DNA from 2 places in the Photobacterium sp. 270122K genome. Region 2 is predicted to be linked to the other one. Evidence: riboswitches for the same ligand, from Rfam matches in the RefSeq annotation. Region 2 holds a riboswitch; the other holds the start of a gene.

Region 1 (7,668 bases), on a different contig from region 2:
AAAACAACTACAGGGGTGTAGCTCCAATTGGCAGAGCAGCGGATTCCAAATCCGCGTGTTGGGAGTTCGAATCTCTCCACCCCTGCCACATTTAAAGCCTCAGCAGAAATGCTGGGGCTTTTTTACGTTTGGTGTTTTGTGGTGGCGAATATTTCAGAAATTGGCAGAGCCGAGGATTCCGCCATACCAAACATCAGCGCGTGTTGGGAGTTCGAATCTCTCCACCCCTGCCACCTTCGAAAGCTTCGATAGAAATTTTAAATCGGCGGTTGGGAAAAATCGCGCCCTTGGTTACTCGCCTCGTTCTTTCTGCCTATTTCAATGCTATGGGTGGTACCTGCATCAGTACGTTGTCTATATTGCGACTTTCTACAGATACTGTGAGTGAGCCCTCGAATTTTCATTTGCAGTTTGAGTGTGGATCCGTAAGATACACTCATACATTAGGGGTGTAGCTCCAATTGGCAGAGCAGCGGATTCCAAATCCGCGTGTTGGGAGTTCGAATCTCTCCACCCCTGCCAGATTTTAAAGCCTCAGCAGAAATGCTGAGGTTTTTTTATACCTAAACAAAAGGCTCTCGTCGTAAGACGAGAGCCTTTTGTTGTTTCTAAGCATACAGTGTGGGTTAGCTTTTCATCATCAGTTGGTAACCGATAAAGCAGGCGGTAATGCTGAGTGTAACGTTGAGCAGGATATTGAGGCCGGCTTTAATGAAGTCACCTTGTTGCATCAAAATCACATTGTCCATGGAAAAGGTGGAGAACGTAGTGAGGGCGCCAAGAAAGCCTAAGCCAATCAGTGGGCGGGCAGGGACGGCTCCTATCATGCCCTGGTTGAGGGCTGACATCATCAAGCCCATGATCATCGAGCCTACCACGTTGACCACCAGTGTGCCGTACGGAAAACCGCGTCCGAACAGGGACACACAAAGTTCAGAAATTAAATAACGGGAGCAAGCACCGAATGCCCCGCCCAGGGCGATCAGCCCCAGAAAAATGAACTGGTTCATTGGGATCTCATTGGGTAAGTAAAGAATGCCATACTAATACCATGTTCTGGCCGTCACGATTACCTTCAGACGGTGATATTTTTGCAATCATTGATTGAGCTGTATATTGCTATGCCGTCTCGGGTGTACGCTGCCTGTTAGGTATAGCATGGTGTTAAGCATATTGTTGAGATTAAAGGAGAGAATCATGGCACTTTATCCCACAGTCTTAGTGGCGGTTAATCCTGATGATAACGAAGCCCATCGGTTAGTGGTGAAAGCGGCTGTGGTCGCCGAGCAAAACAATGCCGAATTGCATTTGGCCTTTGTGGAGCCGGGTATGGGGAATGTGAGTTTTGCGGATGCAGAATTAGAGCTGGATGCCGTGCACGACACTTTGGCGAAACAACGCCGACAACAACTTATGGCGCTGGCATCACAGTCACCGTATCACGTGAGTGGTATTCATTTAGCTAACGGGGATGTGATCAAGCATTTGGTCGCCTTGACTGACACACTGGAAGCCAGCTTGGTGATCATTGGATGCCGTAAATCTGGCATTCATTGGTTGGGAGATGTGGGTCATGCCCTGTCTCAGCATATTCGTGGTGATGTGCTGATGTGTCAGTGATCACAAACAAAGTGCGAATGTCGTAGGGTTTGTGACTGAGAGTCGGTGAAACGGGTCTTTCCGGTTGATGATGCTGATTGGCTTACTTATACTCGAGACTCAACTTGTCGGAGTGCCACTTGGCTGAGACCGCATTGCGGGATCCGTAGAACCTGATCAGGCTAATACCTGCGAAGGGAACAAGAGAATGTTATCTGTATTGCCATGTAATTTTACTTACCCGATCAACATGGCTGCAGTTTCAGATGATGCTACACCCCCTACGTGTAGCCTCTTGTTTACGCACCCATCCGTCAAGCAACTTTCCCTAATGGATTAACAGGAAATTGCTATGTCGAATCGCAAACAAGCGAGACTGGAAGCGAAACAATTTATTGAATCATTAACGATTCAGCCTTACCCCAATTCGCACAAAGTGTATGTCACCGGTAGCCGTGACGATATTCGTGTGCCGATGCGTGAAATCTGCTTGGCCGACAGTTTGGTCGGCGGCACGAAAGATGTCCCCCTGTTTGAACCGAATGAACCGGTGCGGGTGTACGACACCTCTGGTTTTTATACCGATCCTAACCATGAGATCGATATTTATACCGGTTTACCTCAAATCCGTGAAGCCTGGATTGCGATGCGGGGTGATACCGAGTTTTTGGATGAGCAGAGCTCGGCGTATTCCAAAGAACGTTTAGCCGACAAAACCTTGGATGACTTACGCTTTGGTGAACAAGCCCGTATTCGTCGCGCCAAACCCGGTGCCAATGTCACCCAGCTACACTACGCCCGCCAAGGCGTGATCACCCCAGAGATGGAATACATTGCGATTCGGGAAAACATGGGGCGGGCCAAATACCGCGATGAAGTCCTGAATCAGCAACACCCGGGCATGGCATTTGGTGCCACTCTGCCGGCAGAGATCACCCCTGAGTTTGTCCGTCAGGAAGTGGCCGAAGGCCGCGCCATTATCCCCGCGAATATCAATCACCCTGAATCGGAGCCAATGATCATTGGCCGTAACTTCCTGGTTAAAGTGAATGCCAATATCGGCAATTCCTCCGTCAGCTCCTCCATTGAGGAAGAGGTGGAAAAACTGGTGTGGTCGACCCGCTGGGGCGGCGATACGGTGATGGATCTGTCGACCGGCCGTAATATCCACGAAACCCGTGAATGGATCATCCGTAACAGCCCTGTGCCAATCGGGACGGTGCCGATGTATCAGGCGCTGGAAAAAGTGAACGGAATTGCGGAGAACCTCAATTGGGACGTGTTCCGGGATACCTTGCTCGAGCAAGCTGAGCAAGGGGTGGATTACTTCACTATTCATGCCGGTGTGTTACTGCGTTATGTGCCGATGACCGCGAAACGGGTGACCGGCATTGTGTCACGAGGCGGCTCTATCATGGCCAAGTGGTGCTTAGCCCATCATAAAGAAAGCTTCCTCTATGAGCACTTCCGTGAGATCTGTGAGATCTGTGCCCAATACGATATCTCCCTGTCATTGGGTGATGGGCTGCGTCCCGGCTCGGTGGCTGATGCCAATGATGAAGCCCAGTTCAGTGAATTGCGTACCTTGGGTGAGCTGACCAAAATTGCCTGGGAATACGATGTGCAGGTGATGATTGAAGGCCCTGGCCACGTACCGATGCACATGATCAAAGAAAACATGGAAGAGCAACTCAAGCACTGCCATGAAGCCCCTTTCTATACCCTCGGCCCTCTGACCACGGACATTGCACCGGGTTATGATCACATTACGTCCGGGATTGGCGCCGCCATGATTGGTTGGTACGGCTGTGCCATGTTGTGCTACGTCACCCCGAAAGAACATTTAGGCCTACCGAATAAAGAAGACGTCAAAGTCGGGCTTATCACGTACAAGCTGTGTGCCCATGCGGCTGACTTAGCCAAAGGGCACCCCGGTGCACAGGTCCGTGACAATGCCTTGTCCAAAGCGCGCTTTGAATTTCGGTGGGAAGATCAATTTAACCTCGGCTTGGATCCGGAAACCGCGCGTGCTTACCACGATGAAACCCTGCCGCAAGAGTCCGGCAAAATCGCCCATTTCTGTTCAATGTGTGGCCCGAAATTCTGCTCAATGAAAATTTCGCAGGAAGTGCGTGAATACGCCAAAGATTTGGATCAACAAGCCGCCCAAGCGGTGGCCATTGAGGTGATGGACGATTCGGCGGTGGCGATTCAGCAGGCTGGTATGCAGCAGATGTCGGCAGAATTCAAAGCCCGAGGGAGTGAACTTTATCACCCTGCTAAAGAGGATAGTTAATGAACGCAGTCTGTTTACCCGATCATCTGACGCCGCTATTGATGCACTTAGAGCCGCTGCTGGCAGCGGCGGAGCATTATGCACTGGGCGAGCCTGTGCAACTGGCGTGGAGCGAATCGGCAGTGGTAGACATGGATGTGGACGGGCGACGTTTTACGGTGGCGTTTGATGCGCCAGAGCCCGTCAATCAAGAGGATGACGTGACGGGTTATGTGGTGCATGACCAGTGGTTAGCCCCGTATCCGACGTTAACGGACATCCAGCAGCAGGTCGCAGTGACCCCTTCGATGGTGGTGTGTGGCCTGCCGACCGAGCAAGGGTGCGTCGATGTGTGGCATCACGACGGCGAAGCCCGTGCGGTGTATTGCCACCATACCGGTGCGTGTGATGCGCAGCGGGCCATGCTGCTCGCGGCATTAGCATTAGATTACCCGTTGGAAGATGCGGTGACGTTGGCGCGTGCCTATGCCCGTCGCTATGTGTTTGCGACCGATGGCGATGCGGGGCCGACATGGCCGGTTGACCACCGTTTGTTCCCGCGTCCGCTGACCGCCAATCATCCGGAAGTGGCCGACTTGGGCTGGCAGTGCAAAACAACAGCGGTTACTGCGTTTGCCTCGGTTGATCGCACCAAACTGGCGCTGTATCCGGTGGTGGACTCGGCCGAGTGGGTGGAAAAGGTGCTGGCAAGTGGCGTGATGACGACCCAGCTTCGGATCAAAGATCCCCAAGCGCCGACCTTATCGGCGCAAATTGCCCGTATTGTGGCAGCCGGAGAAGCCCATCAGGCGCAGGTGTTTGTGAATGATTACTGGCAACTGGCGATCGAGCACGGCGCGTACGGTGTGCACTTGGGGCAAGAAGATCTGGAAACCGCCGACTTGGCAGCGATTGCCGAGGCCGGTCTGCGTTTGGGGCTCTCAACGCACGGTTACTATGAAATCCTGCGTGCGGCCGAGTTCTCGCCGAGCTACATCGCGTTGGGCCATATCTTCCCGACCACCACCAAAAACATGCCGTCCAAACCGCAGGGGGTGAACCGTTTGGCGTTGTACCAAAAGTTGATTGGTGATGCGTTTCCGACCGTCGCGATCGGCGGGATTGATTTGAGTCGTGCCGAAAAAGTGTGGCGTACCGGAGTCAGCAGTGTGGCAGTGGTTCGGGCGATCACCGAAGCCGAAGATACCGCTCAAGCCGTGGCAGATTTTCAGCAGGTGTTGGTGCGCGAGGTCAAAGGAGTGCCCGACCATGATCAGTGATCAGGCGTTTTTACGCTATAGCCGGCAGATCATGCTGCCGGAGATCGGCGAGCAGGGGCAGACGGATCTGGCCAATGCGCAGGTGCTGATCGTGGGCGCGGGCGGACTGGGCTCTGCCGCCGCCTTGTATTTGGCTGGTGCTGGTGTGGGGCAGGTTGTGATCGCGGATGACGATCGGCTGGAAGTGTCTAATTTACCGCGTCAGGTGCTTTACCGGGAGGCCGATATTGGTCAACCGAAAGCGGTGCAGGCGGCGGCGCAATTGCAGGCGCTTAACCCGTTGGTGCGGGTGCGAGCGGTGAATGCCCGTTTGGCGGGCGAACGTCTGGCGCTGGAAGTGGCACAAGCGGATGTGGTACTGGATTGTTCGGATAATCTGGCTACCCGCCATGCGGTCAATCAGGCGTGTTATCGCGCCCGTAAACCGCTCATTGCCGGGGCGGCGATCCGCTGGCACGGACAGCTCATGGCGTTTGATTTTCGCCAAGGGCAGGGGCCGTGTTACCACTGCCTGTTTCCCCTGCCTGATGCGTCCTCATCCGCCGGGCCACAAAATTGCAGTACCGGCGGCGTGGCAGGCCCCGTGGTTGGCAACATCGGTACCCTGCAAGCGCTGGAAGCCCTGAAAGTATTAACCGGAGCGGGGAGTGTTGCGTTTTCCCGTCTGCAAAATTTTGATGGCCTGACCCTACAGTGGCAATCATTTCATTTCACACAAGACACATCGTGCCCGGTTTGTGGCCCGTCCGTGTCACAACGAGAGCAATGTTGATGTCGACAATAGCGTTAATGGTGAATGACAAGGCAATGGACGTCCCGCAAGGGATCTCGTTACATGCCTTATTGGAGCAACTGGCGATGCCGCTTCAGGCAACCGCTGTGGCTGTGAATGAAGAGATTGTCTCGCGCCCGTCGTGGGAGACAACCGTGCTGAGTGACGGGGATCGTATTGCCCTGTTCCAAGCGATAGCAGGAGGCTGAGATGCTCACGATTGCAGATAAGACGTTTTCCTCCCGCCTGTTTACCGGGACGGGTAAATACGCCAACCGCCAGACCATGGCCTCGTCCATTATTGCCTCGGGATCAGAATTGGTCACCATGGCACTCAAGCGCGTTGATATCGACAAGCGGGACGATGACATTCTGGCGCCGTTGATGGAAGCGGGCGTGAATTTACTGCCTAACACATCGGGTGCGAAAAATGCCAAAGAAGCGGTGTTTGCTGCGCAGTTGGCCCGCTCGGCGCTCGGCACAAATTGGCTGAAATTGGAAATCCATCCGGATCCGAAATACTTGATGCCCGATCCGATCGAAACGCTGAAAGCGGCAGAGAAGCTGGTACAGGAAGGCTTTATTGTCCTGCCTTACTGCCATGCTGATCCGGTGTTGTGTAAACGCTTGGAAGAAGTCGGCTGTGCGGCGGTGATGCCCTTGGGGGCGCCGATTGGCACCAATAAAGGGCTGGCATCGCGTGATTTTCTTGAAATCATCATCGATCAGGCGCGGGTACCGGTGATTGTGGATGCCGGGATCGGGGCACCGTCCCATGCGGCAGAAGCGATGGAAATGGGCGCCGATGCGGTCTTGGTGAATACCGCCATTGCGGCCGCCGCCGATCCGATTGCCATGGGCCGTGCGTTCAAGCTGGCGGTGGAAGGCGGGCGTATGGCGTATGAGGCCGGGCTGGCTGGAACGGTGAATCATGCCATTGCCTCGAGTCCGTTGACGGCGTTTTTGGCTCAGCCTGCATAAAGGAGCGTGCGATGAGTTTTGTTGATGTGTGGCAGCGTCTGGAATGGGATGATATTCGTTTGTCGATCTACAGCAAGACGGCGGCAGATGTGGAGCGGGCGCTGCGCAAACCCAAGCGCGATCTGGAGGATTTCAAAGCCCTGATCTCGCCAGCGGCGGAGCCGTATCTGGAGCAAATGGCCCAGCAATCGGCCGCCCTGACCCGCAAGCGGTTCGGTCATACCATGTCTTTTTATGTCCCGCTTTATTTGTCGAACCTGTGTGCCAATGCGTGTACCTACTGCGGGTTTTCCATGGAGAACCGGATCAAGCGACGCACACTGAATGTGGCGGAAATTGAGCGTGAATGCGCCGCCATCAAAGCGATGCACTTTGACAATATTCTGCTGGTCACTGGCGAGCATGAGCGCAAGGTGGGGATGGACTATTTCCGTCAGGCCCTGCCGGCGATCAAGGCGCAGTTCAACTATTTGGCGATGGAAGTGCAACCGCTGGATCAGGCTGAGTACGCTGAACTTAAAACGCTGGGGCTGGATGCGGTGATGGTGTATCAGGAAACCTATCATGCTGCGACCTATGCTGAGCATCACTTGCGCGGTAATAAGATGGACTTCCACTACCGTCTAGAAACACCGGATCGGCTAGCCCGTGCCGGTATTGATAAAATCGGTATCGGCGCGTTGATCGGCTTGGATGAGTGGCGCACCGATTGTTTTTTTGTGGCAGCCCATCTGGATTATCTGGAGCGCACCTATTGGCAG
Region 2 (7,668 bases):
ACGTGATCGAGATGGGTGTTGCCGCCGTCAAACGCGCCCGTAACTACACTGACGATGTCGAGTTCTCGTGTGAAGATGCGGGCCGTACCCCGATCGACAACCTGTGCCGCATGGTGGAAGCTGCGATCAAGGCCGGTGCCCGCACCATTAATATTCCCGACACCGTGGGCTACACCCTGCCCAATGAATTTGGCGGCATCATCGCCCAGCTGTTTAACCGCGTACCGAATATCGACCAAGCCATTATTTCGGTCCATTGCCATGACGATCTGGGCATGTCGGTGGCCAACTCCATGGCTGCCGTTCAAGCCGGCGCCCGTCAGGTCGAAGGCACGATCAATGGTATCGGTGAGCGCGCAGGCAACTGTTCGCTGGAAGAGATCGCCATGATCATCAAAACCCGCGCCGAATTTCTTGGGGTACACACTAACCTCAAGCATGATGAAATTCACCGTACCAGCAAGATGGTCAGCCAGCTGTGCAATATGCCGATTCAGGCCAACAAAGCCATTGTCGGTGCCAATGCGTTCAGCCACTCGTCCGGCATTCATCAAGACGGCATGCTGAAGAACAAAAACACCTACGAAATCATGACACCGGCCTCTATTGGCCTGAAAAATCAGGTGCTGAACCTGACGTCACGCTCTGGCCGTGCCGCCGTGAAAAGCCACATGGACAGCCTGGGCTACACCGATAAAGAGTACGATCTGGACACCCTGTACAGCGACTTCCTGAAACTGGCGGATCGCAAAGGCCAGGTGTTTGATTACGATCTCGAAGCGCTGATGCACTTTGCCAATCTGCGTGAAGAAGACGACTTCTTTAAGCTGAATTACCTGAGCGTACAGTCCGGTACCGTCATGGCAACCACCACCATCAAGCTACAGTGTGGTGACGAAGAGAAATGTGAAGCCGCTGTCGGCAACGGCCCAGTCGATGCACTGTACCAGTGTATTTACCGCCTGACTGGCTACGACATTGTGCTGGATAAGTTCGATCTCACCGCCAAAGGCGAAGGGGAAGATGGCCTCGGTCAGGCCGACATCATTGCCAACTATAAAGGCCGCAAGTACCACGGTACCGGTCTGGCTACCGACATTGTCGAAGCCTCTGGCCAAGCCCTGCTTCACGTGATCAACAGTATTCATCGCGCCGATCAAATCGCAGAAATTAAACAGAAATCCCAAATGGAGACAGTATAACCATGGCAGGTACATATAACATCGCCGTTCTACCGGGGGACGGTATCGGTCCCGAAGTGATGCAGCAAGCCCACAAAGTGCTCGACGCGGTACAAGAAAAGTTTGGCTTTACGCTGGCGTGTCACGAGTTTGATGTCGGCGGTATTGCAATCGACAACCATGGCTGCCCGCTCCCTGCGGCGACCATGGCGGGCTGTGAAGCCTCGGATGCGATTTTGTTTGGCTCTGTCGGTGGCCCGAAGTGGGAACACCTGCCACCGAACGATCAACCGGAACGTGGGGCGCTACTGCCTTTGCGTAAGCACTTCCAACTGTTCTGTAACCTGCGTCCGGCACAGATCCACAGCGGCCTTGAAGCCTTCTCTCCGCTGCGTGCAGACATTTCTGAACGTGGCTTTGACATCGTGGTTGTGCGTGAACTGACGGGCGGCATTTACTTTGGCTTGCCAAAAGGCCGTGAAGGAGAAGGCGCCCAAGAGAAAGCCTTCGACACCGAGGTGTATCACCGTTTTGAGATCGAACGCATCGCCCGTATCGCCTTTGAATCGGCCATGCTGCGCAAGAAAAACGTCTACTCGATCGATAAAGCCAACGTCCTACAAAGCTCTATCCTGTGGCGTGAAGTGGTCGAAGCGGTCGCCAAAGACTACCCAGAAGTGACGCTAAACCACATGTACATCGACAACGCGACCATGCAGCTGATCAAAGATCCATCGCAGTTCGACGTGATGCTGTGCTCCAACATTTTCGGCGACATTATCTCTGATGAGTGCGCCATGATCACCGGATCCATGGGCATGTTGCCGTCAGCCAGTCTGAACCAAGACAAATTCGGTATGTACGAGCCAGCCGGTGGGTCTGCACCGGATATCGCGGGTAAAAACATCGCCAACCCGGTGGCACAAATTCTGTCGGCGGCACTGATGCTACGTTATAGCTTGGGTGAAGAGCCGGCGGCACGCGCCATTGAGCAGGCCGTATCACAAGCGTTGGAAGCCGGTGAGCTGACCGCGGATCTGGCCGGTGGCCATCCCGCCCTGACCACCAGCGAAATGGGTGACAAAATCGCCCAGTACGTCCGCCAAGCCTAACCGCCGCAAGGAGCAATGAGCCATGTCGAATAATAAAGCGCCCAAGACGCTGTATGAAAAAGTCTACGATGCCCATGTGGCGGTGGCAGCCGAAGGGGAAACCCCGATCCTGTACATCGACCGTCACTTGGTGCATGAAGTCACCTCACCGCAAGCCTTTGACGGGCTGCGTGAAAAAGGCCGTCCGGTCCGTCAGGTGAGCAAAACCTTTGCCACCATGGATCACAACGTCTCAACCCTGACCAAAGACATTAATGCGTCGGGCGAAATGGCACGGATCCAGATGGAAACGCTGGCCAAAAACTGTGAAGAGTTTGGCGTCACCCTGTACGATCTTAACCACCCGTATCAGGGCATTGTGCACGTGATGGGCCCTGAACTGGGGATCACCCTGCCGGGCATGACGATTGTGTGTGGGGATTCTCACACCGCCACGCACGGCGCCTTTGGCTCGCTAGCCTTTGGTATCGGCACCTCGGAAGTCGAACACGTACTGGCGACCCAAACCCTGAAACAAGCCCGCGCCAAGACCATGAAAATCGAAGTGAAAGGCAAAGTGGCTGAAGGCATTACCGCCAAAGACATCGTGCTGGCGATCATCGGTAAAACCACCGCGGCCGGCGGGACCGGTTATGTGGTGGAGTTCTGCGGTGAAGCCATCACCGATCTGTCGATGGAAGGCCGCATGACGGTGTGTAACATGGCCATTGAACTGGGTGCCAAAGCCGGACTTATCGCGCCGGATCAAACCACCTACGACTACATCCAAGGGCGCAAATTCTCCCCACAAGGCGCCGATTTTGACGCCGCCGTGGCGTACTGGAGCACCCTAAAAACTGACGAGGATGCGCAGTTTGATCATGTGGTGACACTGGATGCCAAAGACATCAAACCGCAGGTCACCTGGGGCACGAATCCGGGGCAAGTGATTGCGGTGGATCAGCCTATCCCCGCGCCAAGCGACTTCAGCGATCCGGTTGAGCAAGCCTCTGCCGTGAAAGCACTGGCTTACATGGGGCTGGAAGCAGGCAAAACCCTGGCCGATTTCCGCATTGATAAAGTGTTTATCGGTTCGTGCACCAACTCACGCATCGAAGACATGCGTGCTGCTGCTGCGATTGCCAAAGGCCGTAAAGTGGCCGCCAATGTGCAAGCTTTGGTGGTACCGGGATCGGAGCAAGTGAAAGCACAGGCTGAAAAAGAAGGGCTGGATACGATCTTTATCGAGGCCGGTTTTGAATGGCGCCTGCCGGGCTGCTCCATGTGTCTGGCGATGAACAACGATCGCTTGGGACCGCATGAGCGTTGTGCGTCCACCAGTAACCGTAACTTTGAAGGCCGTCAGGGCCGTGATGGTCGCACCCACTTGGTGAGCCCGGCCATGGCCGCTGCTGCCGCGTGTGCGGGCCACTTCGTTGATATCCGTGAACTTGAACCTGCGGCAACGCCGGCCTAACAGAAGGAACGCACAATGACAGGATTCCAACAGCATACTGGCTTGGTCGTCCCACTGGACGCCGCCAATGTCGATACCGATGCCATTATTCCCAAGCAGTTTCTGCAAAAAGTCACCCGCACCGGGTTTGGCAAACATCTGTTTCATGACTGGCGCTTCTTGGATGATGCCGGTCAGCAGCCGAACCCCGCGTTCATCATGAATGCGCCGCGCTATCAGGGTGCGAGCATTTTGCTCGCCCGTGAAAACTTTGGCTGTGGATCATCCCGTGAACACGCCCCGTGGGCATTGGCAGATTACGGTATTCAGGTCATGATCGCGCCGAGCTTTGCCGATATTTTTTACGGCAACAGCATCAATAACCAAATGGTGCCGGTACGCCTGACTGAGCAGGAAGTGGATGAACTGTTCCAGTATGTGGACGCGAACGAAGGCGCAACCATCACGGTGGATTTAGAAGCGATGACGGTCACCTCCAATGGCAAAGTATATACGTTCGAGATCGACGCCTTCCGTCGTCACTGCTTGCTTAACGGTCTGGATAACATCGGTCTGACGCTGCAACATGAAGCGAAAATCGCGGATTATGAGCGCAATATCCCCGCATTTTTAGCCTAACCTCGATTCACAAAACGCGCCTCAGCCAGATAACATCATGGGCTGCGGCGCATTTTTTATCCTCCCGAAAGCTTTTCTCTTCTTTGCCGGTCTGATGTCTTAACCCTATATAGGCTCATCAGCCCACTTTTCAAGGAGATCGCCATGCGTTTGATCTTGCTCGTCAGCTTGTTACTCATCCCCTCGCTATCGTGGGCTGCGCCCAAGGCCGACCTCTGGCCATATTGGCAGGCGACCCAAGCCAACAGTACGCAGACCGTCGATCATCAACGCTGGCAACAGTTGCTGGATCGTTACTTGGTCGTCGCGCCCTCACAAACCCGCTTTCGCTATAGTGCCGTCACCGACAACGATCAGTACGCACTGGGCCGCTACCTGCGCGATCTGGCTGCTATCGATCCGCGCCAACTCAATCGCCGTGAGCAGTTTGCCTATTGGGTGAACCTGTACAACGCGCAGACTGTGAAGCTGATCCTCGCTCATTATCCGGTGTCGTCTATCACCAAGATCGGCGGCTTTTTCAGCTTCGGTCCGTGGGATGACGACGTCGTGACCATCAACGGCAAACCACTTTCCCTCAATGATATCGAACACCGGATCTTGCGCCCTATCTGGCGTGATCCGCGTATTCACTACGCGGTCAATTGTGCCAGCCTCGGCTGTCCTGATTTGCTGCCGCGCGCCTTTACCGCCAATAACACCGACACCTTGTTAGAGCAGGCCGCCAAACGCTTCATTAACAACGACAAAGGCGTCAAGATCAACGGCGACAGCGTCCAGTTGTCCTCCATTTATGACTGGTACGGGACTGACTTCGGCACCCAACGGGAACTACAACAGCACCTCAACCGCTACCGCACCGGGACGCCTGTCACCTTACAACATGTCCGTTACGACTATGACTGGCGACTCAATGCTGCCCAATAAGTGATTGTCTTCCTTGCTGAGCACTAGCCACGCCAGCATCCCCCTATTACAATATGCTCGTTCTCATTGGGGAGCCCGAACACAAAAAAGGGCTGAGATTGCACCGCAAAACCCACTGAACCTGATCCAGTTAGCACTGGCGTAGGAATTGAGACCGAGTCATGCACTTTCTGCCCTGAGTCAGACACACTCGACTGACAGGCAGATCTCAACCCTGTGCCCTCTTATTTATCTCGTTTGCCGGATGCAAACGTAGCAGGAGCACACCGTGAAAAAAGCCCTTTCCCTTTTTGCTGTCTCATTGACGAGCGCGATCGCCACCAGCCCAGCATGGGCCGCAGAAAATGCCAACGCGAACAGCGATAACACGCTGACCGTGTACACCTACAGCTCGTTCGCCTCTGACTGGGGACCGGGACCGGCGATTGAAAAAGCCTTTGAAGCGCAGTGTGATTGCGATTTGCAATTCATCGCACTGGATGATGGGGTATCCATTTTGAACCGCGTGCGTCTGGAAGGCAAAAATTCAAAAGCCGATGTGCTATTAGGACTGGATAACAACCTGATCAGCGAAGCGAAAAAAACCGGCCTACTGGCGGAACACAATGTCGATACCCGTCAGGTGACCCTTCCGAATGGCTGGACGGACACCACGTTCGTGCCGTATGACTTTGGCTATTTTGCTTTTGTGTATGACAGCAGCAAACTGACGAACCCGCCGAAAAGCTTGGATGAACTCGTTAAACGCGATGATCTCAACATCCTGTATCAAGATCCTCGCACATCCACGCCCGGCCAAGGCTTAATGCTGTGGATGAAGTCCGTCTATGGCGATAAGGCCGCAGACGCGTGGCAACAACTGGCGAAGAAAACCGTCACCGTCACCAAGGGGTGGTCGGAAGCCTACAACATGTTCCTTAAAGGCGAAGCGGACATGGTGCTCTCTTACACCACGTCACCGGCTTATCACCTGATCGCCGAGAAAGACGCAAAATACAAAGCCGCGAATTTCAGCGAGGGGCATTACCTGCAAGTGGAAGTGGCAGCCAAGCTGAAAAGCAGTGATAACCCGGTACTGGCGGATCAATTCATGGCCTTCATCTTGACGCCGGCATTCCAAGACCAAATCCCAACGGGCAACTGGATGTATCCGGTGATCAAGCAAACGTTGCCAGCCGGCTTTGAGCAATTAACCCTGCCAAGCAAGGCGCTGGAATTTAACGCCGATGAGGTCGCGAAACAGCGCCGTAGTTGGATCCGAGAATGGCAATATGCGCTGACTCAGTAACATTTCGACTAAGCCACACACCGATAGTAGGCACTTACCTTGCACTCCCGCCACACCGTTTTATTGCCCGGCCTATTGAGCGCCGGGCTGATCATCGCCATCGTGATCAGCGCTTTAGGGGCGTTAATCGTCGAAGCGAACACACTCGATATCCTGCCGTTATGGCAGGATCCGTATTTACGCCATGTAACGGGCTTTTCGTTCACGCAAGCACTCCTGTCAACGTTACTCAGCATCGTACCCGCGATCCCCGTCGCTTATGCGCTGTCACGCCGCCAATTTCCCGGAAAGGCCCTGCTCTTGCGGGTGTTTGCCATGACGCTGGTGCTGCCGGTGCTGGTCGCGGTGTTTGGCCTGTTGGCCGTGTACGGCAATAACGGTTTACTGATGCATGGCCTACATACGTTAGGCTGGCAACCGGCTGTGTCCTTGTATGGGTTACAGGGGATTTTGCTCGCCCACGTGTTTTTGAACCTGCCGTTGGCGACGCGCCTGCTGTACCAAAGCCTGGAAAGCATTCCGCACGAACAGCATCAACTCGCGACCCATTTGGGGCTGTCCAGTTGGCAACAGTTTCGGTTTGTCGCTTGGCCGCGTTTGCGCCAGCAATTACCCCATGTGATTGGCTTGGTGTTCATGCTGTGCTTCACCAGTTTTGCCGTGATCATGGCTCTCGGCGGCGGCCCTCAAGCGACCACCATTGAACTGGCGATTTACCAAGCCTTACGGTATGACTTTGATTTAGCCGGCGGAGCCATCTTGGCGTTGTGGCAAATGGCATTGTGCGGCAGCTTAGTGCTGCTGACACAACGGTTTGCCAAACCGTTAGCCACCACACACACCTCTGCCCGACGGGCGCGCCAGCCACAGTTTGATTCATTGGCCAGTCGCTGCTGGGACGGCGTATGGATTGGCCTTGCGCTGCTGTTGGTGCTGCCGCCTCTGTTCGCGGTGGTGATCGCCGGGCTAAATCCTCACACCCTGAGTCAATTGCACGCTCCCGCGCTGTGGCACGCGGTAGGACAATCGCTGCGCATTGCCATTATCGCCGCCTTGCTGGCCGTGATCGGGGGCGTCGCGATCTTG

The links. Region 2 has a riboswitch for thiamine pyrophosphate ahead of thiB (thiamine ABC transporter substrate binding subunit). Riboswitches for the same ligand answer to the same signal wherever they lie in the genome.
Region 1: another riboswitch for thiamine pyrophosphate. It lies ahead of thiC (phosphomethylpyrimidine synthase ThiC); the one in region 2 lies ahead of thiB (thiamine ABC transporter substrate binding subunit).

Annotation. Positions count from the first base shown of each region.
Region 1 is NZ_JBPOEN010000009.1:79-7,746, forward strand. Features, by position in the region: tRNA gene ACSF8W_RS16140 (tRNA-Trp) at 12-88, shown strand; tRNA gene ACSF8W_RS16145 (tRNA-Trp) at 446-522, shown strand; gene crcB (fluoride efflux transporter CrcB) at 627-1,010, opposite strand; gene ACSF8W_RS16155 (universal stress protein) at 1,198-1,620, shown strand; TPP riboswitch at 1,719-1,816, shown strand; gene thiC (phosphomethylpyrimidine synthase ThiC) at 1,952-3,895, shown strand; gene thiE (thiamine phosphate synthase) at 3,895-5,154, shown strand; gene ACSF8W_RS16170 (HesA/MoeB/ThiF family protein) at 5,144-5,926, shown strand; gene thiS (sulfur carrier protein ThiS) at 5,926-6,135, shown strand; gene ACSF8W_RS16180 (thiazole synthase) at 6,137-6,907, shown strand; gene thiH (2-iminoacetate synthase ThiH) at 6,919-7,668, shown strand, end outside.
Region 2 is NZ_JBPOEN010000015.1:41,515-49,182, reverse strand. Features, by position in the region: gene leuA (2-isopropylmalate synthase) at 1-1,202, shown strand, start outside; gene leuB (3-isopropylmalate dehydrogenase) at 1,205-2,293, shown strand; gene leuC (3-isopropylmalate dehydratase large subunit) at 2,316-3,749, shown strand; gene leuD (3-isopropylmalate dehydratase small subunit) at 3,765-4,367, shown strand; gene ACSF8W_RS21645 (DUF547 domain-containing protein) at 4,512-5,294, shown strand; TPP riboswitch at 5,352-5,459, shown strand; gene thiB (thiamine ABC transporter substrate binding subunit) at 5,563-6,582, shown strand; gene thiP (thiamine/thiamine pyrophosphate ABC transporter permease ThiP) at 6,622-7,668, shown strand, end outside.